2 regions of the Halomonas sp. IOP_14 genome follow, and region 1 is predicted to be linked to the other one. Evidence: predicted binding sites of a transcription regulator. Region 1 holds the regulator's gene; the other holds the start of a gene.
What was found. The regulator sigma-54, encoded in region 1, starts transcription at its own class of promoters, with help from an activator protein. The targets are predictions, from matches to a motif close to TGGCACNNNNNTTGCTNT.
Positions count from the first base shown of each region.

Region 2: the regulator sigma-54 is predicted to act here: its motif matches at 8,149-8,166, upstream of glnL (nitrogen regulation protein NR(II)).

Region 1 covers NZ_JAINWD010000004.1:82,557-94,530, reverse strand. The annotation lists gene yjgA (ribosome biogenesis factor YjgA) at 1-477, opposite strand, end outside; gene pmbA (metalloprotease PmbA) at 601-1,941, shown strand; gene K7H09_RS04990 (HPr family phosphocarrier protein) at 1,958-2,227, opposite strand; gene rapZ (RNase adapter RapZ) at 2,273-3,205, opposite strand; gene K7H09_RS04980 (PTS sugar transporter subunit IIA) at 3,293-3,763, opposite strand; gene hpf (ribosome hibernation-promoting factor, HPF/YfiA family) at 3,768-4,076, opposite strand; gene K7H09_RS04970 (RNA polymerase factor sigma-54) at 4,174-5,589, opposite strand; gene lptB (LPS export ABC transporter ATP-binding protein) at 5,719-6,468, opposite strand; gene lptA (lipopolysaccharide transport periplasmic protein LptA) at 6,480-6,995, opposite strand; gene lptC (LPS export ABC transporter periplasmic protein LptC) at 7,007-7,576, opposite strand; gene K7H09_RS04950 (KdsC family phosphatase) at 7,577-8,119, opposite strand; gene K7H09_RS04945 (KpsF/GutQ family sugar-phosphate isomerase) at 8,172-9,158, opposite strand; gene K7H09_RS04940 (ATP-binding cassette domain-containing protein) at 9,485-10,297, shown strand; gene mlaE (lipid asymmetry maintenance ABC transporter permease subunit MlaE) at 10,365-11,165, shown strand; gene mlaD (outer membrane lipid asymmetry maintenance protein MlaD) at 11,182-11,646, shown strand; gene K7H09_RS04925 (MlaC/ttg2D family ABC transporter substrate-binding protein) at 11,737-11,974, shown strand, end outside.
Region 2 covers NZ_JAINWD010000019.1:433-12,406, forward strand. The annotation lists gene K7H09_RS14125 (DUF898 family protein) at 1-1,156, shown strand, start outside; gene K7H09_RS14130 (M48 family metallopeptidase) at 1,156-2,259, shown strand; gene K7H09_RS14135 (hypothetical protein) at 2,302-2,610, opposite strand; gene K7H09_RS14140 (alpha/beta hydrolase) at 2,677-3,645, opposite strand; gene K7H09_RS14145 (acyltransferase family protein) at 3,798-4,826, shown strand; gene K7H09_RS14150 (hypothetical protein) at 4,875-5,498, opposite strand; gene glnA (glutamate--ammonia ligase) at 6,032-7,438, shown strand; gene K7H09_RS24450 (hypothetical protein) at 7,538-7,663, opposite strand; gene K7H09_RS24550 (DUF4124 domain-containing protein) at 7,613-7,765, shown strand; gene K7H09_RS14165 (hypothetical protein) at 7,702-7,986, shown strand; gene glnL (nitrogen regulation protein NR(II)) at 8,235-9,293, shown strand; gene ntrC (nitrogen regulation protein NR(I)) at 9,290-10,717, shown strand; gene K7H09_RS14180 (DUF6435 family protein) at 11,044-11,217, opposite strand; gene K7H09_RS14185 (YqiA/YcfP family alpha/beta fold hydrolase) at 11,306-11,833, opposite strand; gene K7H09_RS14190 (entericidin A/B family lipoprotein) at 11,839-11,970, opposite strand.

The DNA of each region.
Region 1 (11,974 bases):
GCTGGTCGGCGGTTTGCCCTGTTCGCGTTCCCGCTGGGCGTTGCGAATCAATTGACGCAGTGTCTGGCGATCGGCGTCGGGGTGCTCCGCCATAAACAGGTCAACTGCCGCATCGCCCTCGTCAATTAAGCGTTCCCGCCATTTTTCCAGTCGGTGGAACGCGTGGTCGCGCTGCTCTTGCTCCTGGTCGATGGAGTCGAACACGGCTTGAATGGCGGTAAGATCCTCTTTACGGATCAGCTTACCGACATACTGCATATGGCGGCGGCGACCTTCATGGGAGCGAATACGCGAGGTTTCCTCGATAGCGCGTAGCATATCGTCAGAGAGGGGGAAACGGGCGCGTTCCGCCGGTCGCATGGCGATTAAGGTTTCCCCAAGTGCCTGTAAGGCATGCATTTCGCGTTTGAGTTGCGACTTGCTAGGGCGTTCTTCCTGTTCTTCTACTTCAACGGGATCGGGACGTTGCTTACGCATAGTGTGACTCACAGACAAGATTCGTGGCGGCATTATACCAGCTGCGAGTACAACATTGATTCGCCGATGACACTCTCTTGCAAGACTTTGGTTGAGAGGCATTCGGTTGAAATAGGAGGCCATATGGCACAGGCATTTGATGCATCCGCGCAGCAGTCGCTATTGACCGCGCGCGCCGAAGAGGCGTTAGCGCTGGCGAAGCGCTTGGGCGCGGATGCTGCCGAAGTAGGCGCAAGCGTCGATCAGGGTATAGGCGTTAGCGTACGCCTGGGCGAAGTTGAAACGGTTGAGTTATCCCGTGACCAAGGCATTGCCGTCACGCTATACGTGGGTCAACGTAAAGGCAGCGCTTCATCCACTGATGCCAGCAGTGCCTCGATCCAGGCAGCCGTAGAGAAAGCGCTGGCGATTGCCCGCTATACCGGCGAAGACCCGGCCGCAGGGCTGGCCGATGCCTCCCTTATGGCTACTGAGTTGCCCGATCTAAAAGTGCACTACACCTGGGCGCTCACAACGGATGAGGCGATTGAGTTAGCGCTTGCCTGCGAGCAGGCGGGGCGAGACGTTGACGGCATCTCACAGTCAGATGGCGCGTCTCTCTCCAGTGGCGAAGGGGTGCGCGTTTACGCCAATAGCCACGGCTTTTTAGGTACCCAAAAGGGCAGTAGTCACTCTCTTTCTTGCATGCTGATTGCCCAAGACGCGAGCGGTATGCAGCGTGATTATGACTACACCTCTGCCCGTGACCCCAAGGCGCTACGTGACCCCGCTGAGGTGGGGCGCGAAGCCGCGATGCGTACGCTGCGCAGGCTAGGTGCTAAACGGCCGCCAACGGGCACCTTTCCGGTGCTGTTTGACCCATCGTTGGCCAGTGGCTTGATTGGCCACCTGCTCGGTGGGTTAGCCGGTGGTGCGCTTTACCGGCAGGCCTCGTTTTTGTGCGACCGGCTCGGTACACCATTGTTTCCCGACTGGTTTAGTCTCGAAGAGCGGCCAATGGAGATTGGCGCCACGGCAAGCTCACCGTTTGATGGCGAGGGCGTGCAAACGCGCAATAATCGCTTTATCGATCAGGGACGCATTGCCAGCTATATGCTCTCTTCTTACAGCGCTCGTCGTCTCGATATGCAAACCACGGGCAATGCCGGTGGGGCACGTAACGTGCGTTTAGCAACGCCACTGCAATCACGCGAAAGCTTGTTGCAAGAGATGGGGCGGGGTATTTGGGTGACTGAGTTGATGGGCCAAGGTGTCAACGGTGTGACCGGTGACTATTCCCGCGGTGCAGCAGGTTTTTGGGTCGAAAATGGAAAGGTGCAGTACCCGGTCGAAGAGTTCACCATTGCCGGAAACCTGGAGCGGATGTTTGCTGGCTTAGTAGGTATTGGCGATGACACTGATACCCGTGGCAGTGTTCACACGGGTAGCTGGTTGATTGATGCCATGACCGTGGCGGGGGACTAACAAGCCAAGCGGCGGCTTACTGATCCTCCTCAAAGCGGGCGTCGAACAGCGCTTGAATCGCTTCAAGCGCCTGTTCGGCGTCATCGCCTTCGGCGGTGATTCTAAGCTCGGTGCCACAAGGTGCGGCAAGCATCAGCAGTGACATGATATTGGCGGCGTCGGCGGCCTGTTGCTGTTTGTAAACGCGTATTTTTGCCGTGAACTGTTGGCCGCATTTGACCAGTTTTGTCGCCGCGCGAGCGTGTAGCCCGCGTTGATTGGTAAGTGTAAGTATGCGTTCTGGCACCCTGGTTCCTTTTCGCCGAGTGGTGTCATTAATGGATAGACGCGCTTAAGAGGTCTCTGGCCGCTCGTTAGGTGTGGAAGCGCTGACGAGGGGAGCGGCCAACTGTTCGCTTATGGTGTAGTGCAGACCCAGTTCGCGGTGGCGAAGTTGAACTTCGCCCATGCTAGGAGTCAATTTTTCCGCTAACTTCTCGGCCATATAGACCGAGCGGTGCTGGCCACCAGTACAGCCAATCGCGATAGTCATGTAGCTACGTTGGCTATTCTGGTAAGCGGGTAGCCAACGCTCTAGCCAGGCCAAGATGTCGTCGCTCATGGCATCAACAATCGGATAGCTGTTCAAAAAAGCCACGATTTCCGCGTCGCGGCCAGTGAACTGGCGCAGCGTTGGATCCCAGTACGGATTTGGCAGGCAGCGCACATCGAAGACCAGGTCGGCGTCTAACGGTACGCCGCGTTTATACCCAAACGATTCCAGCGTTAGCGTCAGCTTGTCGCGCCGCTGATGGGCTACTTGGTCGGTAATGCGACGGCGTAAATCGTGCACCGATAATCGTGATGTATCGATCAATAGATCGGCCAGATCGCGAATATCCTCTAGCGTCGTCTCTTCTTTATTGATCGCCTCTTCCAGCGTCATTTCGCTATCGCGGGTCAGCGGATGACGGCGACGCGTTGCTGAGTAACGCTCAAGCAGTATGCGCGCATCGGTGGTCAGGTAAATAACTTGAAAGTCGATTTTACGCTGGCGCAACTCGTCTAATAAAGAGGGCAGGCGCTCCAGAGCTCCCGGCAAATTGCGGGCATCAATACTCACCGCTAAATGTGCTCGGTCGCCCTGGTCACGCAGTTCATCCACCAACGACCCCAGCAACATAGCTGGGAGGTTATCAATCGCGTAGTAGCCAAGATCTTCCAGCGCTTGCAAGGCGATAGATTTACCTGACCCGGAGCGGCCGCTAATGATCACCAGTTGCATAGAGTCTCTCTTTGCTTTGATCAAGCTGCGTTGAGGGTGGTGAGCGGATAACCTGCTGTGATCTGCCCTGAACAGGGTTTCAGACCCTTAGGCCGCTGATTGCTCGCGAATTTTGGCGGTAATCAGCTCAAGCAGTTCGCGCTGGCTGGCTGCTTTACGCAGTTGCTGGCGCGTGTCCGCATCATTCATGATGGTCGCTACCTGACCCAGTAGTGAGAGATGCGTGTCATCTGCCTCTTCGGGTACCAACAGGACAAACACCAGATCTACCGGGTCGCCGTCGATAGCGTCAAAATCGATCGCTTCAGCCAGTTTCAAAAATCCAGCGATAGGGGCGTTGCAGTGGGGGCTACGCGCATGAGGAATAGCCACGCCGTTACCAATACCCGTACTACCTAAGCGCTCGCGGCCGATTAAACGGCTAAACACTTCTTGGCTGTCCAGGCTGGGGATATTTTGGGCGATAAAGGTGCTGTAAAACTCCAGCACCCTTTTTTTGCTGCCCCCGGGGACGTCGAACAGAACGCGTTCCGGGGGGAGTATGGTTTCCAACGTCATTGAATTAACGCACACCGGCGCCTTGGGCGCGAGCTTGTGCTTTTTCCTTGTGTTTAACGAGTTGACGGTCGATTTTGTCCGCTAGTGCGTCGATAGCGGCGTACATATCACTGTCTAGGGCTTCCGCATGTAAGTCAGCACCTGCGGCGTGCAGCGTACAGGCGGCCTGCTGGCGCTCTTTCTCCACTGATAAGGTGACTTGCACCGTAGTTATATTGTCGTAATGGCGCTCTACACGCTCAAGCTTCTCGTTGACATAGTCACGCAAGGCGTCAGTCAGTTCTACGTGATGACCAGTGATATTTACTTGCATTGACGTGCTCCTTATCCATCGGACTGTACTTCGATTGTAACCCTTTTTGCCGCGTTGCAAAGCCCTTGTCGAGAGTTTCCCTGAAACGTTAACGAAGTTAGCGCAAACGACGCCGTTCACTGGAAGAGGGAATGCCCATGGCTTCACGGTATTTCGCCACCGTACGACGCGCCACTTGAATCCCTCCTTCGCCTAATAGCGTCACTAAGCGGCTGTCTGAAAGCGGCTTGCCGGGCGGCTCCTCTTGAATCAGTTTCTTGAGTCGTGCACGGATGGCGGTGCTGGAGTGGCTGTCACCATCTTGACCGCTCACCTGGCTTGAGAAAAAGTATTTGAGTTCAAACACACCACGGGGTGTATGGATATATTTTTGCGTCGTTACCCGTGAAATAGTCGACTCGTGCATCTCCACGGCTTCGGCAATGTCGGCCAGTATCAGTGGTTTCATGGCTTCTTCGCCGTGCTCTAAAAAGCCAATCTGGCGGGTAATGATCTCGCGACCAACACGCAGCAGCGTATCGTTTCGGCTAGAGAGGCTCTTGATCAACCAGCGCGCTTCCTGCAAGTGCTCTTTGAGAAACTGGTTGTCATCGCTTTTATCCGCACGCTTAATCAAGCTGGCGTAGTCGGGCTGAATGCGCAGCCGTGGCAGGGCCTCGGGGTTGAGCTCTAAATGCCAGCCTTCATTATCGTGGCGGACGACTAGATCGGGGGTGACATAGCTGTCATCGGTGTCGCCGTAGGCGCTGCCTGGGCGTGGGTCTAGGCTGCGAATAAGCAGGATGACATCGGCCAGCTGTTCGTCGTCGAGCCCTAGACGGCGTTTCAGCAGACGCATATCGTCTTTGCCAAGCGCTTCGAGAAACTGCCGCACCAAGCGGCGGGCGGGAACCAGCAGTGGCGTATCATCGGGGAGAGCGGCGAGCTGCAGCATCAAGCATTCACGCAAGTCACGGGCAAATATGCCGGTCGGCTCAAACTGCTGGAGCTTGAGTAGAATGGTTTCCACTTCGCGCTGGCTTAGCCCGTCAATGCCCTGGGCACGAAGCCCTTCACGGATGTCGTTGAGCGGCTGGGTCAGGTAGCCGTTGGCGTCTAGCGCGTCGATTAAACTTTCCGCGACAAGCTGCTCGCGAGCGCTAAAATCGGTCATGGCGAGTTGCCACAGCAGGTGGCCATGAAGGCTCTGCCCGGCTGCCTGGCGCTCAAAGTCGGGGCCTTCGCTGCTGCTGCCCCCCTGGCTTCCCATATCTTGATAGGTATCTGACCAGTCGCTATCTACCGAGAGCTCAGTAGGGATGCTCTCTGACCACTCTTCTTCCTTAGGCTCGCTGACAGCCTGTTCACTAAATTCATCTTCCTGCTCCAGCATGGGATTGGCATCGAGGGCCTGCTGAATTTCTTGACGAAGATCCAGCGTAGAGAGTTGCAGCAGCGCAATGGCCTGCTGCAACTGGGGCGTCATGGTCAGCTGTGTGCCGATACGCAGTTGGAGAGAAGCTTTCATGACCATCTGAGAACCACTCGTTAATCAGAATGCTCCACCCTAGTGCGAGTGAGTGCTTGGCGCAAGTGCAATAAGCATGCCATTGGTCGTAAAGTTGTTTTAAAGCGCTATTTAGGGGCGATTAAGGCAAAAACATTACAGGCGAAAATCGGCGCCCAAATACACATCCCTTACTTTTTGGTTGGTGAGAATCGAGGCGGGCGAGCCACTGGCGATGATTTGCCCATCGCCGACGATATAGGCGATATCGCAAATGTCTAGTGTTTCACGCACGTTGTGATCGGTGATCAGCACGCCGATATGGCGCTGTTTCAGTGCACGAATGATGGTTTTAATCTCACCTACCGAGATGGGGTCAACGCCCGCAAAAGGCTCATCGAGCAGAATAAAAGCGGGCTCTGTGGCTAGCGAGCGGGCTATTTCTACACGCCTGCGCTCGCCGCCCGAAAGGCTCATGCCCAGGTTGTCGCGAATATGGGTGATATGGAAGTCTTCGAGTAGCGCTTCCAGGCGCTGTTCGCGGTCGCTGCGGTTAAGCTCTTTGCGGGTCTCGAGTATCGCCATAATATTCTCGGCAACCGAGAGTTTGCGGAAAATAGACGCCTCTTGAGGTAGATAGCCAATCCCCGCGGCTGCGCGCTCGTGCATGGGGGCGCGCGTTAAATCCACATCGTCGATACCCACCTTGCCAGCGTCGGATTTGACCAGCCCAACAATCATATAAAATGAGGTGGTTTTGCCCGCGCCGTTGGGGCCCAAAAGGCCAACGACACTGCCTTGGGATATCTCCAGATTGATGTCTTTGACCACTCGGCGGCGTTTGTAGCTTTTAGCCAGGTGGTGGGCATAAAGGGTTTTGATCGGCGCAGTGTCAGCAGTGGCCACAGCTAGGCTCCCTATTGTTCAGGCTGAAGGGTCATGCGTATGCGCTGGGGCTCGCTGCCATCAACGTCAGAGCGCGCTTGAATCACTTCTCGGTCAATAAAATACTCAAGGCGACCGCCACTAAAGGTGTCCTCTTGCTGGGTCAGTTCGGCTTGGTCGATCAGCTCTACGCGACGCTCGGCGACGTGATAAATAATTCGCCGCGCCCAGCCTTCCGTGGGGCCTTCTTGCCCTTCGCCTTGATGGCGCAAGTAGGCGCGTTCACCGGTAGCGGTGGCTGTCGAGAGTTCGCCCGCGTCGTTGCGTTCGATCTCTACCCGCTCGCCGCGCAGCTGCATTTCGCCTTGGCGAATGTCCACATCCCCAGTATAAACAGCTGTGCCTGCCCGCTGATCAAGATCTAAACGGTCGGCTTCCACTTCCACTGGGGCCTGGGAAGATGAGTTGGTTTGGGCTAACACTGATAAAGGTATCGCTAAACCGAACAGTGCAGTGTAGAGCAGGGCTGGGGAAATCATGGCTTTCATGGCGGTTCCTATTAGCGTTGTGTGGCCGGGGGGTGCGTGCCGCGCACATTATCCGTTAAGCGAACCTGGCTGGTGTTAAGCCAAACGTCCATACGTGAAGCGCTCATTTGCTGCGGCGGTTGCTGCATCAATACCGGTGTGTCACTCCAGGCATGCTGCTCGAGGCCATCATAGTGCAGTAGCTCGGTATCTAGCTGCCAGCCTTCATCTGGTGCAAACAGTCGAGCCGAACCTGACAGCAGCAGGGCTTGGGTAGCGGTGTTGAGCGTGCCTACAGCGGCGCTGGCCAGCCACTGACGGTTTTCGCTGTCATACAGTACTGCCTCGGGCTCTTCCGTCCAGGTTTCGCTGCGCTGCGGGGTATGGATAAGGCGCGGTGTTTTTAGCGACTGCATGACACTGCCGTTATCCCCGAATAGGGTAATCTCGGCATTTTCCAGCACGTGGCCAGGTTCCTGAGCCTGTGCTTCGGGATCGATGCTGGTGTCTTGAGGCCCGCGGGGGTCAAGCCATACCAGCAGAATCCCCAGCGCGATGACTAGCCCGGCTAACCAGAGGCGTACTTTAAAGCGTTTAAACATTTACGTGCGGCCGTGCAGATAGGTGTCGAGCACCGCGCCCCAGTGTCCTTGAGATTCAAGCAGCGTATCGCAGATCTCACGCACGGCACCGTGGCCACCCAGGCGTTCGGTAGTCCAGTCGGCGTGGGTATGCATATAGTCCGGCGCGTTTGGCACGGTAATGCCGACGCCGCAACGTTTGATAGCCGCTAGGTCGGGTAGGTCGTCGCCACAATAAGCCACCTGCTCTAGTTCAATATCGAGGCGCTGGCAGAGCCCGCGCAGTGTGGTCAGCTTGTCTTCACAGCCTTGGTGAACATGGTCAATGCCGAGTGCCGCCGCGCGTTGGCTAACCATGGGGGAGTCGCGCCCGGTAATCAACGCGACATGTACGCCCACGCGTTTGAGAAGCTTTAGCCCGTGGCCATCCTGGGTGTGGAATGCTTTGATTTCGATACCATCGGCCTGAAAGTAGAGGCGCCCATCGGTAAGGACGCCGTCAACATCCAGTGCTAGCAGGCGTACACGGCGGAGTTGGTCGAGTAGCGAGGCAGGTAGGGTCATAGAACCTCCATATCAATCAGTTCGTAAAGCAGGTCGTGTTGGCGCCGCTGGGTTAAATAACGCCGCTGGCGAGCAGGTCGTGCATATGTAGAGCCCCAATTGGGCGCTGTTGTTCATCAACCACCGCTAGCGCGGTAATACGGCTTTCTTCCATGATGCGTACCGCTTCGGCCGCCAGGATATCGGGGCCTATGCGCTTGCCCGGCCGGGTCATGACATCATCAACGCGCACGTCGCGCAGATTATGGAATTGATCCAGCGTGCGGCGTAGATCGCCATCGGTGTAGACCCCCGCTAATCGTCCTTCGCTATCCACTACGCAGGTAAAGCCAAGCCCTTGCCGGGTAATTTCGAGTAATGCGTCGCGCAGCGGGCTGCCCAATGCGACTTGGGGCAGGCGTGCTCCGTCGTGCATGAGGTCTCTAACGCGTAGCAGTAAGCGCTTGCCCAAACTGCCGCCGGGGTGGGAGAGGGCAAAATCTTCAGCGGTAAAGCCGCGTGCTTCCAGTAACGCAACCGCCAGTGCATCACCCAGGGCGAGGGCAGCGGTGGTGGAACTGGTGGGGGCTAGATCGAGCGGGCAAGCCTCACGCTCGACGCCACTGTTTAGGTGCGCATCAGCGTGCTTGGCAAGCGTGGAGTGGGGCCGCCCCGTCATGCTGACCAGCGGTGTGCCCAGGCGTTTAAGCAGTGGTAGCAGAGCAGTGACTTCGGCAGTTTCGCCCGAGTTAGAGAGCGCCAACACTACATCTGCGCGGGTAATCATGCCTAGATCGCCATGGCTGGCTTCGCCGGGGTGAACGAAAAAAGCCGGCGTGCCGGTACTGGCAAGTGTCGCCGCTAGCTTGCCAGCAATATGCCCCGACTTGCCCATACCGGTCACCACTACACGACCTTGGCAGGCGAGAATTAGCTCACAGGCGCGATCAAAGCTTTCGTCTAGCTTAGCCTGAAGGCCTCCAATCGCTGCCTGCTCGATTTGTAGCGTACGCAGTGCGCTTTCACGTAGTAGGCTGGAGGGGGCGATAGGCTGGCGCATAGCGTTTTCTCTTAACAAATGAAAATATAAAAGTAGTAACCGGTAAGAATAACATCTCGACACCTCTAATAGGCAGTAATTGAGGCGACTCCCTGGGGGGCATACCCGCATCACCAGGGCCGAGAGCAGGTTTAGGCGAGGGTAAGCAAGCCTTTGCAACTTTGATAACCCTGAACAATAGGAAAGCCCATTCGTGCAGTAATGCCTTGTAGCGTTATAGTACAATGTTCGATAATGTTTTAGAAACGCTGTTTTCTAATTGCGATAGCCGCAAGTAGGGTATGCTATACAGCTTTAGTCGCGCCTCGTTAAGAGTCAACTGATCCATGACAGATGCACCCTTTATAGAAATTGAAGAGCTTTACTTTTCGCGTGGTGATCACGAAATTTTCCGTGGTGTGAATATGACCATACCGCGGGGTAAAGTAACCGCGATCATGGGGCCAAGTGGTACCGGTAAAACCACGCTACTGAAGCTGATCGGCGGCCAGCTAACCCCGGAGAGTGGTCGAATACTCATTGATGGGCAGGATGTTCATAAACTGTCCCGGAAGGCGCTATTCACGCTACGCAAGCGGATGGGAATGCTGTTTCAGAGTGGTGCGCTGTTTTCTGATTTGGATGTGTTTGAAAACGTTGCCTTTCCGCTGCGGGTGCATACGGATTTACCCGATACTATGGTGCGTGACCTGGTGTTGCTCAAGCTACAGGCGGTCGGCCTGCGTGGAGCGCGACACTTAACGCCTGCGGAGCTGTCCGGAGGGATGGCGCGCCGGGTCGCATTGGCTCGTGCGGTGGCGCTGGATCCAGAACTGATTTTGTATGATGAGCCGTTTGTTGGTCAGGATCCCATCTCTATGGGCGTGTTGGTGCAGCTAATCAAGCGCCTTAATCAAGCGCTGCAGCTAACCTCGGTGGTGGTCTCCCATGATATCAAGGAGACCTTGAGCATTGCGGACTATCTCTATCTGATCGCCGATGGCCAGGTGGTAGCCCATGGCACACCGCAAACCCTGGACACAAATCAAGATCCCCGGGTTAGCCAGTTTATTCATGGCGAACCTGATGGGCCGGTACCATTTCACTACCCCGCTGAGGCGTTTTATCGCGATATTCTGGGCGGGGCTCCGGTTAAATAGAACCGCTAGAGTGGGTGACATAAGGCGCTTAAATGCACCAATGCAGGGTAAATAAAGGGCAGAGTTAATGCAGTCAAAGTTCTCTAATAGCGCCGCACGTGTTACACGGCTGGGGCGCCGAGGGTGCGACTTAATGGAAGCATTGGGTCGAGCGGGCGTGTTTCTATTCCAGTCGGTGGTCGGCGTGCCTTCCCGGGAAGGCTGGCGATTATGGTTGCACCAGATGCACTTTGTGGGCGTGCTTTCGTTAGCCATTGTATTGGTGTCGGGGCTGTTTATCGGCATGGTGCTGGCACTGCAGGGCTATACCATTTTGGTCGATTTCGGGGCTGAGCAGGCGCTGGGACAAATGGTGGCACTGTCGCTATTGAGGGAGTTAGCCCCAGTGGTGGCAGCACTACTGTTTGCTGGCCGGGCGGGATCTGCGCTCACCGCCGAGATCGGTTTAATGAAAGCGACAGAGCAGCTCACCAGCATGGAGATGATCGGTGTTGACCCACTGCGCCGCGTGGTGGCGCCACGCCTATGGGCAGGCTTTGTGTCACTGCCTATTTTAACGGTTGGGTTTAGTGTCGTGGGCATCTGGGGCGGCTACTTGGTGGGCGTGGAGTGGCTAGGCGTCTTCGAGGGCTCTTACTGGAGCAACATGCAGGCCAATGTAGCCTTTATCAGTGATATCGGTAACGGCATGATCAAAAGCGCCGTATTTGCTTTGGTGGTGACCTGGATCGCGGTATTTCAAGGTTATGATTTGGTGCCCACTTCTGAAGGCATTTCCCGCGCTACTACGCGCACGGTGGTGTATTCGTCGCTTGCAGTATTGGGGCTTGATTTTGTGTTGACCGCCATTATGTTTGGCGGCCTTTAATGGCTGGAGCAGTTTCATGAAACGCAGTAAAACCATGGAGTTCGGTGTGGGCCTGTTTATGGTGGCGGGCATTCTGGGGCTGGTGTTCCTCGGCCTACGTGTGAGTGGACTGACGCTCTCAGCGCCCACGCAGTCGTTTCAGTTAGAGGCCAACTTCGCCAATATTGGTAGTTTAAAACCCCGTGCCAGGGTCACCATGGCGGGTGTGACAGTGGGGCGGGTAGAAGCCATTGAGCTGGATACGCAGTGGTTCGATGCGCGGGTCGTTCTTAGCCTGGATAGCGAGCTTGAGGGTCAGCTCTCCAAAGACTCGATTGCCTCGATCCTGACTGCAGGCTTATTAGGTGAGCAGTACATTGGCCTTAGCGTGGGCGGCGACCCTGAAATGCTTGAGGATGGCGATACGATTCGTGACACCCAGTCGGCACTGGTGTTGGAAGAACTTATCCAGCAGTTTGTGTCCAATATGGCAACTAACTAGTGTTTCAAACGGCAGGCACTAATCCAGTGTAATAACGGGCCCAGTGCAATACCGGGTGGGGAGATGATGGTTATGAATGGAGTGAACTTGATGATGGGTCGTTGGTTATTGGTGGTAATGATGATGGCGGCGTTAATGGTGCCACTGCAGTCACAGGCGCAGTCTCAGACACCAGAAGCAATGATTCGCGATAACGTTGAGTCACTGATGTCGGAACTCGAAGGTCGCAAGGATTATTACGCCAATAATCTTAGCGAGCTTGAGGCGTTAGTGGATAGCAACCTCGAACAAGTGGCGGATTTCCGCTATATCGGGGCCAGCGTGATGG
Region 2 (11,974 bases), on a different contig from region 1:
TCAAGAGCCCGATAGTCTCTCGCTTTTCTTTCTGGTTTTTAAGACCGGCTTACTCACTATCCTTACTTTGGGGATTTACCGTTTCTGGCAAACGACTCGCATCCGTCAGTATCTTTGGGGCTCTACAAGCGCCAATGATTCTGCCTTGGAGTACACGGGAACAGGGCTTGAGAAGTTTATTGGCTTTCTCATTGCCCTGGTTATCCTGGCGTTGTATCTCGGCGTTTTTCAGATGTTGCTCTTCTACTTCGGCCTTTCGATGTTTAACGTCTCGTCGAGTGCTACTAATCCAACTGAGCAAGCTCGTTATCTGGTTGTTGTGTATATACACATTCTTGCTGTTTTGCCTCTTCTTTTTTATGCCAGTTATCAGAAACGCCGATACATGATGAGTCGAACGCGGTGGTGCGGCATTCGTTTTAGTATGGAAAAAGGCGCTTGGGGGTATGTGATCCGTGCCATCGGCTACAGGTTGCTGACGGTCGTAACATTGGGTGCGCTGGCCCCGCTGGCTACGTTCAAGTTAGAGCAGTATATGGCCGAGCGGAGTTACTATGGTGATGCTCGTATCAAGCAGGGTGGATCTTGGCCGCGTCTCTACTCGTCGCTAACGCATTTGTTTATTGGTATCGTCATTCTCTTGGTATGTTTAGGTATTTTTACATGGGGGTATAACGGTCTCGCGACAGCCCTGCTTTGTGTTGGCGGCGTCTGGGTGGCTATCGGTGTTGTGTATTACCAGGTTAAGAGTTTTGCTTATATGACTTCTCACAAGACGCTAGGCGAGGAGGTTAGCTTTAAGGCTGAGCCGCGCACGGGGGCTATTATCAGGATTTACTTTATTGCAGCTGTCGGGATGGGGGTAATGTCGTTATTTATAATATTTATAATAAGTGTTATGACGGCCATTTTTGATTTTGGTATCTCGTCAGTCACGGTTGGATTCATTGGTGCTGCGCTGAGCTATATCTTTTTATTCTTGCTGTTTCAGGCAATGAAAATGGTGATGATTACTCAGCCTATACTGGGGCATTATGTTCAGACGTTTAGTATCATAAATCCCGAGCCTTTACATCAAATCCAGCAGCGTCAGGCAGATGATGCCGTTGGTGCTGAGGGCGTGGCGGATGCACTCGATGTCGCTGGCGCATTTTAATGTTGCAGGCGCAATTCTTTGACGGCGTGACGGCCTATCGTCATGAGGTGTGCATTTCGGTGTTAGATGACCAGCAGGCGCTGGTCATCCACGCAGAATCGCTAGCTGACCCCGTTCGCTGGGAACTCGCCGATCTTCGTGCTCTTCGTGATAGCTCGAGTACAAAACAGCTGACCTTGACCCGTTATGTCTCGTCTGTTGACGAGAGAGATCCTGCACGGCTTATTGTCACTGATAACGACTTTATTGCTTGGTTGCGTGCCACACAGCCTGATCTTTTCCGCCGTGATGTCCGTAAAAGAACCTGGTTGCGCATGGCAGGATGGGGAACGGGCGCGGTGGTGGCCATTGCGCTGATGCTTTTCGTTATTTTGCCGGGCATGGCCAATATCCTGGCTCAGGCCATTCCTATCGAGCGCGAAGTTGCGTTTGGTAAAGCCGTTACCCAGCAAATCGAATGGGTGCTAAGTAGTTCAAACGCAGGCATGCAGCGCTGCGATTCTCCTGAGGGGGTGGCGGCGCTAGATACGATGCTGGAGAGGCTGACTGCAGGGCGTGATATGCACTACGCCATAGACATTCAGGTTTTCGGTCATTCTGAAGTCAATGCGTTTGCCGCTCCCGGCGGGCAGGTGGTTATTCTGAGTGCATTGCTGGAAGAGGCTGAGTCCCCCGAAGAGGTGGCGGGGGTACTGGCTCATGAAATTGGCCATGTGGAGCGGCGAGACCCAATGCGGCAAGCATTACGGGCGGCGGGGGCTGCGGGGCTGCTTAGCATGGTTTTTGGCGATCTTGCGGGTGCCGCGGTGGTGGGTGAGCATTTGCTTACTGCTTCTTATAGCCGGGAGGCTGAAGTCGAGGCAGACCGTTTTGCTCTCGAAATGCTCGCTACGGCGGAAGTTGATGCAGCTGGGTTTGCAAACTTTTTTACGCGGATCGAGGGGCTGGAGGACGGTGATATTGCTACCCCCGAGCATTTATCTACACACCCTGATTCCAGCTGGCGCGGTACCCAGGCCCAGCAATTAGCTGAAAGCCAAGGCGGTACTACTGCGATTCTAACGCCAGCTGAATGGGCTGCCTTGCAAGCGATCTGCGATTAAAGGCTGTTAACGCTGTATCGCGAACCGCGCCACTCTGCATGCTTATGTTTCGTTGTCACCCCATTTTTCCATGGCGCGTTTGCCATCGGGTACCCGGACGATATGGCCGACTTCCAGCTTGTTGTGGCTTTGATGGCGGCTGCCGTCGGTGTCGATGATGGCGGCGACTTCACCGATGCTGACGGCGTCATCTTCTCGGTAGGCTTCTACTTTAACGCGCACCATGGCGCCTTGGTAGCGTGCGGAAATGATGTCGCCCGGGTCGGGTTGGCTGCTTTGATCCGGGTGTTTTTTAAAGTACTGCATAACACTGGCGCTGCCGGGTTCGTCCCATTCGATATGCTGATGCATCGCTGTCTTCCTTGTCTTGTTGAATGACGTGATGAGTGTAGTTTCAGTGTAGTGCCTTCAATGGGGTTATGTATGCTGTTCATCCTCCGCCCTGTTGGTCTCCACCTCTGGGCTGTTTTCTTGTCCCACGTATTGAAAGAGAAAGTTTAGCGCTGCCGGTAGGCTGGCGCGCCATACTTTCCATGTATGGCCACCGGGGTAGAGGTCGAGGCGCACATCGTTGGGCTGGATGCGTTCCATGGCTTGGCGCAGTATGCGGGCGTGAAATTCTGCATCATAAACGTCGCTACGCCCGGCGCTGATATACAGCGGTACGGGGGAAAGGTCGCCCTCATCTTCGGTACCGCGGGGGGTTACGCGCAGGCGATACTCTTCCAAGTAGTTGGTGTAGTTAAGGTTTTGCCACAGCTCGCGATCAAATCGACCCTGGTCATTGATAAATGAGGGGTGGCGCCAGGCGGTGGAGTTACGCGGCGGCAGGGGGGCGTAGCTGGCGGGGCTTAGCGCGGCTACCGCGGCAAACAGTTCAGGCCGTTCCAGGGCAAAGTTGAGTGCGCCGTAACCGCCAGCGGAATAGCCTGCCACGCCACGCAGGTGGCGCTCTTGTCCCACGCGATAGGTTGCTTCCACATGTGGCATTAGGTCGTTAAAAAATGCGCTGCGGGCGGGTTCGTTGTGGCCATCTACCCACCAACTGCGACTGCCGGGCATAATGAAAACGGCCGGAGGAATATGCCCGGCAGCGATTAACCTATCCGCCACCTGCTGCAAGTTGCCGCGAGAAACCCAGTCGCGGTCAGTGTTAAATGAGCCGTGCAGCATATAAACGACCGGATACGCGTCTGTCGCTTGGGCGTCATAATTGTCGGGTAAATAAATACTGTAGGGGTAGTCGTAACCTAGCGTGGGCGAGAAAAACTGATGGTGTTCAACCTCGCTGGCTAGACTATGGCCACTGAACGTTAGCCAGCCAATAAATGCCGTAAGTAGGGAGTGAAATCGGTACGAGAATACTGGTGGCTTAGGGATGAACACGTTTCCTCCGGGAATTAAAACTGTTCAATGGGGTCGGACAGCGCGAAGGCTTTTATTGTTCATCATAGCCATATAAGACAGTCAGTTAGCATAGTCATTCATCATCGCCATGCAAAATGCCAGGGTAGGAGTAGGTCGAGGCGGGAGGCCCAATGCGCAAAATTGAAGAGATCTATTGGTTGCGTGCTTACGGCTGTATAGCCGTTTTTTTGTTTCACTTACTAGATCATGTCAATCAGCGCCTCGATAATGTTGCCACCGATTTGATGCGCATACCGCTGGTGTTGGGTACCCCGATTTTCCTGTTTATTGCGGTCTTTGTGTTTGCCGTTCGCTACGATAAATCCGTGCCGGAAGGATTCCTTGCCCAGCGCGTGAAGTATGTAATGGTGCCCTATTTTGTGTATGGCTTTATTTATTCGACGGCTGAATGGCTAAGCCAACAGCCATCGGATGAACCGGTGGGGTTCGTGGCCAACGCCATTGAGTATTATGTGTACGCGGGCTGGCATGGCTATTTTTTGATTATTGCGATGCAGTTTTATGTGGCCTATTGGCTGTTTACCCGTTGGCAGCTGTGGCGTTTGAACCCGGTGCCGTGGCTGTGGGGCGCTTGTGTGATCAGCATGGCGTATTGGGGGTTGGCTTACTGGTTTGAGGTTGACCTGCCCGGCTATCTGCTGTGGATTGCTCCACTGGGTTGGATCTATGTGTTTTTTCTTGCCCTGGTGCTGGTGCGCTACTACCCGCTACCCCCTGAGAGCGTGATGCTGGCGCGGCCTGCCTGGATGCAGCAAATGGCCCGCCCGGTCTGGTTGGTGCTAATGGTGGCGCTGATTATTGCCGCGACCTTTGCAGGTTGGCTGGCCTTCTCTTCCAAAGAGGTGTGGGTCATTCCTTTCTTCGTGCTGTTCACGCTGTGTGCCATGCGCTACTTGGCCGGGCGTCCTGCGCCTTTGTGGGTGCGCCACATTAATGCGTATTCGTTTGGCATTTACTTGGCTCACCCCATGTTCTTTGTGCTCGCTGATCTGGCTGTCGAGCCGTTGTCGTTGCCCATTGGCGTGTATGCACTGGCGCTTATGGCGGTTGGTGTGGTGGGGTCAGTGGGGCTTAATAAGCTCGCCAATACCACGACACTGGGCGCCATGCTGTTCGGCAAGCGATTAAAGGTAAGCTAGTCAGAGAGTGGCGGTGGATGGTATCTGTGGATAGCGGCAGAAAACGCATTATAGGCGTGGAGTGAAAGCCGTAGCCGGGGGGTTAGGTAGAAAAGGGTTTTCTGGCTCTTTCGTTAGTCTAAGCAGGTTTCCGTTGTAGGTTTTTAAACGCGTAGGGCAGGCGTGTAAACGTTGCAGAAAATCGTCGATCGCGCTGTTATCGTCCAGCTCAGGGTCAAACCCACCCAAGCGTTCTAGCCAGGCTCGCCTCACGGCAATGTAGGGCGGCAAAAGTAAAGCACTGGCCAATAAGCGCCGCAGGATGCGTTCCGACAGCGATGGCCGGGTGAGGCCAATAATCAAGGCGTCAAGGGTGTAAGTGTTGAGCTGTGAATAGAGTGCACACCAAAGCTCCGCAGGCAGTGGTTTTTTCTGTAGCGCAATGATGAGCCACTCTGCTTGGCTGGTAAACGCGGCTTTATTCAAGCGAGCCCCCAGCGGCCTTGATGGTGTAATCAGCGAATGAGCATGGTAGCGCTGTTCAATAGCACTCAGGCGTGCTTGCGCTTGAGTGGCTGTCACCAAAATGGGCAGCAAGTGGTCGGCGACACCGGATTCACGTATGGATTTTAAGTGGCGTGGCAACATTTCACCCGTCACCATGGCATCAACGATAAAGCAGACCGATCCCATTTGCCGACTCCGATTGTGAGCAAATCTATCAAATTGTAATTTATTGTAGTATCTGGTTTATTTGCGTAGCAAGTAAAAAAATTTGCGAGCTAAAAAACAGCGCTAAGTATGACTTGTGCACTTTGATGGGGCGCGCGGCATTATTTTTGTTCTATTTTGGTGCATAAGAGGTTTTTTAGACGGTTCAGAATAGCCTGTTGCGCCGTTATGCGTCATCAAGAGGCATTTGAAGCCATTTTTTAATGTTTATAAAACAGATAGTTGTTGTTTTTTTATGCCATATTGGTGCAGTGTTGGCATGTTCTCTGCATTGTATTTGCAAGCGGCTAGCGGGCCGTAGGCATAAGCCCTGCGGCGTGCTAAAACGATAGCCGGTCTGAAATGCTCGCTGAGCGATTTGTTAACCAATGTCAGGCAAACGTTGAGCGAACAAGAATGACAAACGTGCGGTTTAGCACGTATTTTGTCGAACAACACTTTTATCGGTAGCTTACTGTCGTTAGCTTTAAGCCACGCTCATACCGGAGGACACTATGTCAGCCAAGACTCTCGCGCTAATTGAAGAACACGATGTTAAATGGGTAGACCTGCGTTTCACCGACACTCGCGGTAAAGAACAGCACGTGACCGTGCCTGCGCGCGATGTAGACGAAGAATTCTTCGAGAATGGCCAAATGTTCGATGGCTCTTCTATTGAAGGTTGGAAGGGCATTAACGAATCCGACATGATTCTGCGCCCGGAAGATGGTACGGGCTACCTTGACCCCTTCACCGAAGATGCGACGCTGGTGCTGCGCTGTGACATCATCGAGCCGGCCACTATGCAGGGCTATGATCGTGACCCGCGCTCTATCGCTAAGCGCGCAGAAGCTTACCTGCAGTCTACTGGCCTGGGCGACACCGCGTTCTTCGGTCCTGAGCCTGAATTCTTTATCTTTGACGAAGTGCATTGGAAGTCTGATATCCAGGGCTCCATGTACAAAATCACCTCCGACGAAGGCGCTTGGGCAACCGACAGTGTCGTGGAAGGCGGCAACCTTGGCCACCGTCCGCGCGTTAAAGGCGGCTACTTCCCGGTTCCTCCGGTCGATAGCTTCCACGATATTCGTGGCGCAATGTGTAATACCCTGGAAGCGATTGGTCAGACCGTCGAGGTACACCACCACGAGGTTTCCAACGCAGGTCAGAACGAAATCGGCGTTAAGTTCAACACGCTGGTGAAGAAAGCTGACGAAGTTCAGGAAATGAAGTACGTGATCCACAACGTGGCCCACGCGTATGGCAAAACGGCCACCTTTATGCCGAAGCCGCTGGTCGGTGATAACGGTTCGGGTATGCACGTTCACCAGTCGTTCTGGAAAGATGGCAACAACCAGTTCGCCGGTGACGAGTACGCTGGTCTGTCTGAAATGGCGCTTTTCTACATCGGCGGCATCATCAAGCACGCCCGTGCCCTGAACGCCTTTACTAACGCTTCTACCAACTCGTACAAGCGTCTGGTGCCTGGCTTTGAAGCGCCGGTCATGCTGGCCTACAGTGCCCGCAACCGTTCGGCTTCAATCCGTATTCCTTACACCGCCAGCCCGAAAGGCAAGCGTGTGGAAGCGCGCTTCCCTGATCCGACTGCCAACCCTTACCTGGCGTTCTCTGCCATGTTGATGGCGGGTATCGACGGTATCAAAAACAAGATCCACCCTGGCGATGCCATGGACAAAAACCTGTACGACCTGCCGCCAGAAGAAGGCAAGTCAGTACCGACTGTGGCGCACAGCCTGGATCAAGCACTGGAAGCCCTCGACGCTGACCGTGCGTTCTTGACCGAAGGTGGCGTATTCACCGACGAAATGATCGATGCCTACATTGACCTCAAGATGGAAGAAGTGGAGCGTATTCGTATGACCACTCACCCCATCGAGTTTGATATGTACTATAGCTGTTAAGTACAGCTGCGAATCAGCGTTACTCGCCCTTGGCTGTTACTATCAGCCAGGCGGTGGTAACAATGATTGCCAATAGAACCCCGCTACGGCGGGGTTTTTTTATTGCTGGGAGGCTGAGAAGCGTGCCAGAGGGGCGATGAGCAGTGTGCTGGTAGCTCTCTTGGGCGTGGGGGAGTGGGTGGCACGGCGTTCGGGCAGGCGGTGTATCGGGTGACCGATCAGCACGGCAACGTTACCTTTACCGATAACCCAAGCAGCCCTTTATGCCCTGCGACCACTTTTCCATCGCTCTGCCCCAGCAAGGCGCACAGGTGGAAGAGGGGATGACCGTGGTGGAGGTGGTTATTGCGCCACCGTTGCGCGACGACAATCAGGTACGGCTGTTGGTGAATGGCGAGATTAGCCAGAAAGCGCTGCACAGCGATGTCTTCTGGTTAACGGGCCTGCCGCAAGGGGGCACGAGATCCAGGCAGAATGCTGGAGAGCAGCCAGCGTTTACAGCACCGCACGGCAGCGGTGACGATTACGGTTCCTTAAGAGCGCTTTAATAAACGCGATCAAAAAAACAGCCCTAAGTATTACCTACCAAAACCTGGGCGCACTAAAGTGGTGCATGAGCAGGAGCATTTGGCACGGCAAGTGCGCTAAAACGATTCGCGCTCTTTCGCTGCGATGCCCGCAAGCCGTGCAAATGGACATAAACGTATAGTTGGCGCGCTTTTTGCAGCTCCCTCATTGATCATCCACCTGTAGGTCTGTATCGGCGATGGAAGACGCGATTTTTCAGGACACCACCATGCATCAGCGTTTGCTTGAGCATCTCACCACAGCGGTATTGCTGCTAGACGGCGAACTGCGTGTGCGATGGATGAACCCTGCCGCTGAAGCGTTGTTAGCGGTCAGCCTTAGCCGTGTTCACGGCATCAGCCTGGATACGCTACTTGGCGGGGATGTAAGCATTGACGAAGTATTGGCCAAGGCGCGGGATGCGTTTCACCCCTATACCCAGCGTGAAGCACGCATTACCCCGTTGAATAGCGAACCGCTCACGGTGGACTACACGGTGACGCCCTTATCCGACGATGAGCTGCTACTGGAAGTAGAGCCGCGGGATCGGCTGATGCAGATCTCCCGGGAAGAGGCGCTAACCACACGCCAGGAGACCATCAAGGTGCTCGCCCGCGGGCTCGCCCATGAAGTCAAAAACCCGCTGGGTGGCATTCGCGGGGCAGCACAGCTACTAGAGCGTGATCTAGACGACCCGGCGCTGCGCGAATATACCCATATCATTGTTGAAGAGGTGGATCGGCTGCGCGACCTGGTCGACTCCATGCTCGGCCCTAACCGGATGCTTAAACACGAGCCAGTCAACATCCACAAGGTGCTGGAGCGAGTGCGGGCGCTGCTGATTGCCGAACACCCTAGTGTGACAATCAGCCGTGATTACGACCCCAGTTTGCCCGACCTTTCCGGCGATGAATCGCAAATGATTCAGGCGGTGCTCAATGTGGCGCGCAATGCGGTACAGGCCATGAGCGATGCACAAACGCCGGAGCCCACTTTAATACTACGCACCCGCGCCCGTCGCCAGTTTACGCTTGGCGCCGAACGTCACCGGCTGGTCAGTGAAGTCGCCGTGATCGATAACGGCCCCGGCATTCCCGATACGCTGCAGGAAACACTGTTTTACCCCATGGTGTCGGGACGCGCGGAAGGCAGCGGCCTTGGGCTCTCTATTGCCCAGTCGATTTTGCACCAGCATCAAGGATTGATTGAATGCGATTCACGTCCTGGACACACCGAATTTCGTTTACTGATTCCCATGGTTATTAATTTCACCGGAGAAGCGTCATGACTGAGGCTGCACGTAATGATGTTGCGCGGGTGGTCATTGTCGATGATGACCGCGCTATCCGCTGGGTGTTGGAGCGCGCCTTGGCGCAACCCGACCTTGACGTTGAGTGTATCGAGCGCGCCGACGTTGCCCTGACACGCTTGTTGGAAAACCCACCCGACGTGCTGGTCACCGATATTCGTATGCCGGGTATCGACGGGCTGGATCTAATGTCCCGGGTACGCGAAGCGCATCCTGACCTGCCGGTGATCGTGATGACCGCGCACTCCGACCTGGACAGCGCCGTGGCCTCGTACCAGGGCGGGGCATTTGAATACCTGCCCAAGCCGTTCGATGTTGACGAGGCCCTGGCGCTGGTGCGCCGCGCCGTGGCCCACGCCCGTGAACGCCAGCGTCCGGTGACTGTGCCGGAAGGCTTGAACGCCGAAATTATCGGCGAAGCCCCCGCCATGCAGGAGGTGTTCCGCGCCATTGGTCGCCTCTCTCACTCCCACATCACGGTGTTGATTAATGGGGAGTCGGGTACCGGCAAAGAGCGCGTTGCCCAGGCGCTCCATCAGCACAGCCCTCGTGAGGGCAAGCCGTTTATTGCCCTCAATATGGCGGCGATTCCCCGTGATTTGATTGAGTCTGAGCTGTTTGGTCACGAGAAGGGTGCGTTTACAGGGGCGACCCAGCAGCGCCAGGGGCGGTTTGAGCAAGCCAACGGCGGTACGCTATTTTTAGACGAAATAGGCGATATGCCCGCTGAAACCCAAACGCGGCTACTGCGCGTGCTGGCCGATGGAGAGTTCTATCGCGTTGGCGGGCATACGCCGGTCAAAGTGGATGTGCGCATTATTGCTGCCACCCACCAAAACCTAGAAGTGTTGGTGGATGACGGCCGCTTCCGGGAGGATTTGTTCCACCGCCTGAACGTGATCCGTATTCACCTGCCCAAGCTTGCCGAGCGCCGCGAAGATATCCCTCGTTTAACGCGGCACTTTTTAGCTGAAGCGGCGAAAGAGCTGACGACCGATATCAAGGTGCTGACCAGTGAAGCGGAAGCCCACCTAACGCGCTTGCCGTGGCCCGGTAACGTGCGGCAGTTAGAAAATATCTGCCGTTGGCTCACCGTGATGGCATCAGGGCGTGAAATTCTGGTTGAAGATCTACCGCCGGAGCTGCGTTCACCCAGCGCTTCTGAAAGCAGCGCCCACGGCGATTGGCGCACGGCGTTTCGTGACTGGGCGGATCATGCCCTGGCCGAAGGCCATACCCATCTACTGGAAGAAGCGGTGCCCGATTTTGAGCGGATTCTGATTGAGACAGCGCTAAAACATACTGGCGGGCGCAAAGGTGAAGCCGCCGAGCTGCTGGGCTGGGGGCGCAATACGCTCACGCGTAAACTGAAAACACTGCTACCGGCACTCGCTGACGAGTAAACGTTAGGAGCCTGTCTGGCTTAACACTGATCTACTGCGAATCCCGGTATTTTGGCCAACTTTATTCGATCGATTTCGTTAAATAGCACGCTATTCGCCTCAATCGATCGATAAATTTGGCTCAAAATTCGTGCTTCTCGCGACGATCGGCCAAGCCAGACAGGCTCCTAGTCGCCAGCGAGTATATATACCGCATCGGCTAGGGTGGTGGGGTTGGGCAAAGTGCAGTCGCTACTGGTGAGTGGCTGCTCATCCTGCCACCACTACCCTGGGCTTGGGTAGGCTGCCGAAGTGACGCTGGGCAGCAACAGCGTTGTCTATGGCAGTTATTGTGTCGCTTCAATGCGCCTGATCTCGGCAAGTAACGCTTCTGCTTCTTCAGTAAGCGTGGCATTGGCACGCATATCGCCATTGCGTGAAGCCTCCATAGCGGCTTGTAGTTTGCGCTCATACTCTTGTTGAAGCTTCTTTTTGGGGTCGCGCTTAAACATACCTAACATGAGCAATCTCCTCGCTATCGATGTTTTTTGTACACTATTTGTATAGGATTGAGGTGCTCGTGTCGAATGTTTGCTTTAACTAGCCTTGCTAATCGTAGGGATTAGGCGCGGCGCACTGGCATAAGAAGCGCTCAAAATCACATAAAATAGTTTCCAGGCTCGCGTGCAGGCGGTGATCGTCGTCAACCATCCGCAGCGATAGGCGCTGAAGACGAGCACGTTCGATCACCGATTCAGGGGCAACCACATCATCCCGCCAGCCGTGAATAATATGGGTGTGCTGCGCCTGAATAACCGGTGACGTTTCCGGGTAGTCGGCAAGCCCCAATGCAGGCGCCAGCAGAAAGCATCCCAACACCGGCTGCTGAGCGCTAACCGTCGCGCTTAACCAGCCTCCCAAGCTTGAGCCTGCCAGCACACACTGGGCAGGGTCGTCACCGCGCTCGGCTAATACTCCCAGCAGATGTTGAAGGCGCTGCTGTGGCTCTGCTATGCCTCGGTAGTCCATGACCACGGGCTCACAGTCATCCAGCTTTTGCGCAACACCTTTCATTGCCTGGGTTTTCAGTGCGCCTGGCCCGCTCTCAAGGCCATGGGATAGATAAACAGTCATCATAACGGTTAGCTCGCTGCACGCTGGATAGCTTCGCCACCCTGTTGAAGGTCTTCACCCGCACCGCGAATGGTATTACAGCCACTGACCAGCATCAGGGTCACCACCATCACGAAGCCGAGGGCGATAGTGCGTTTCATAAAA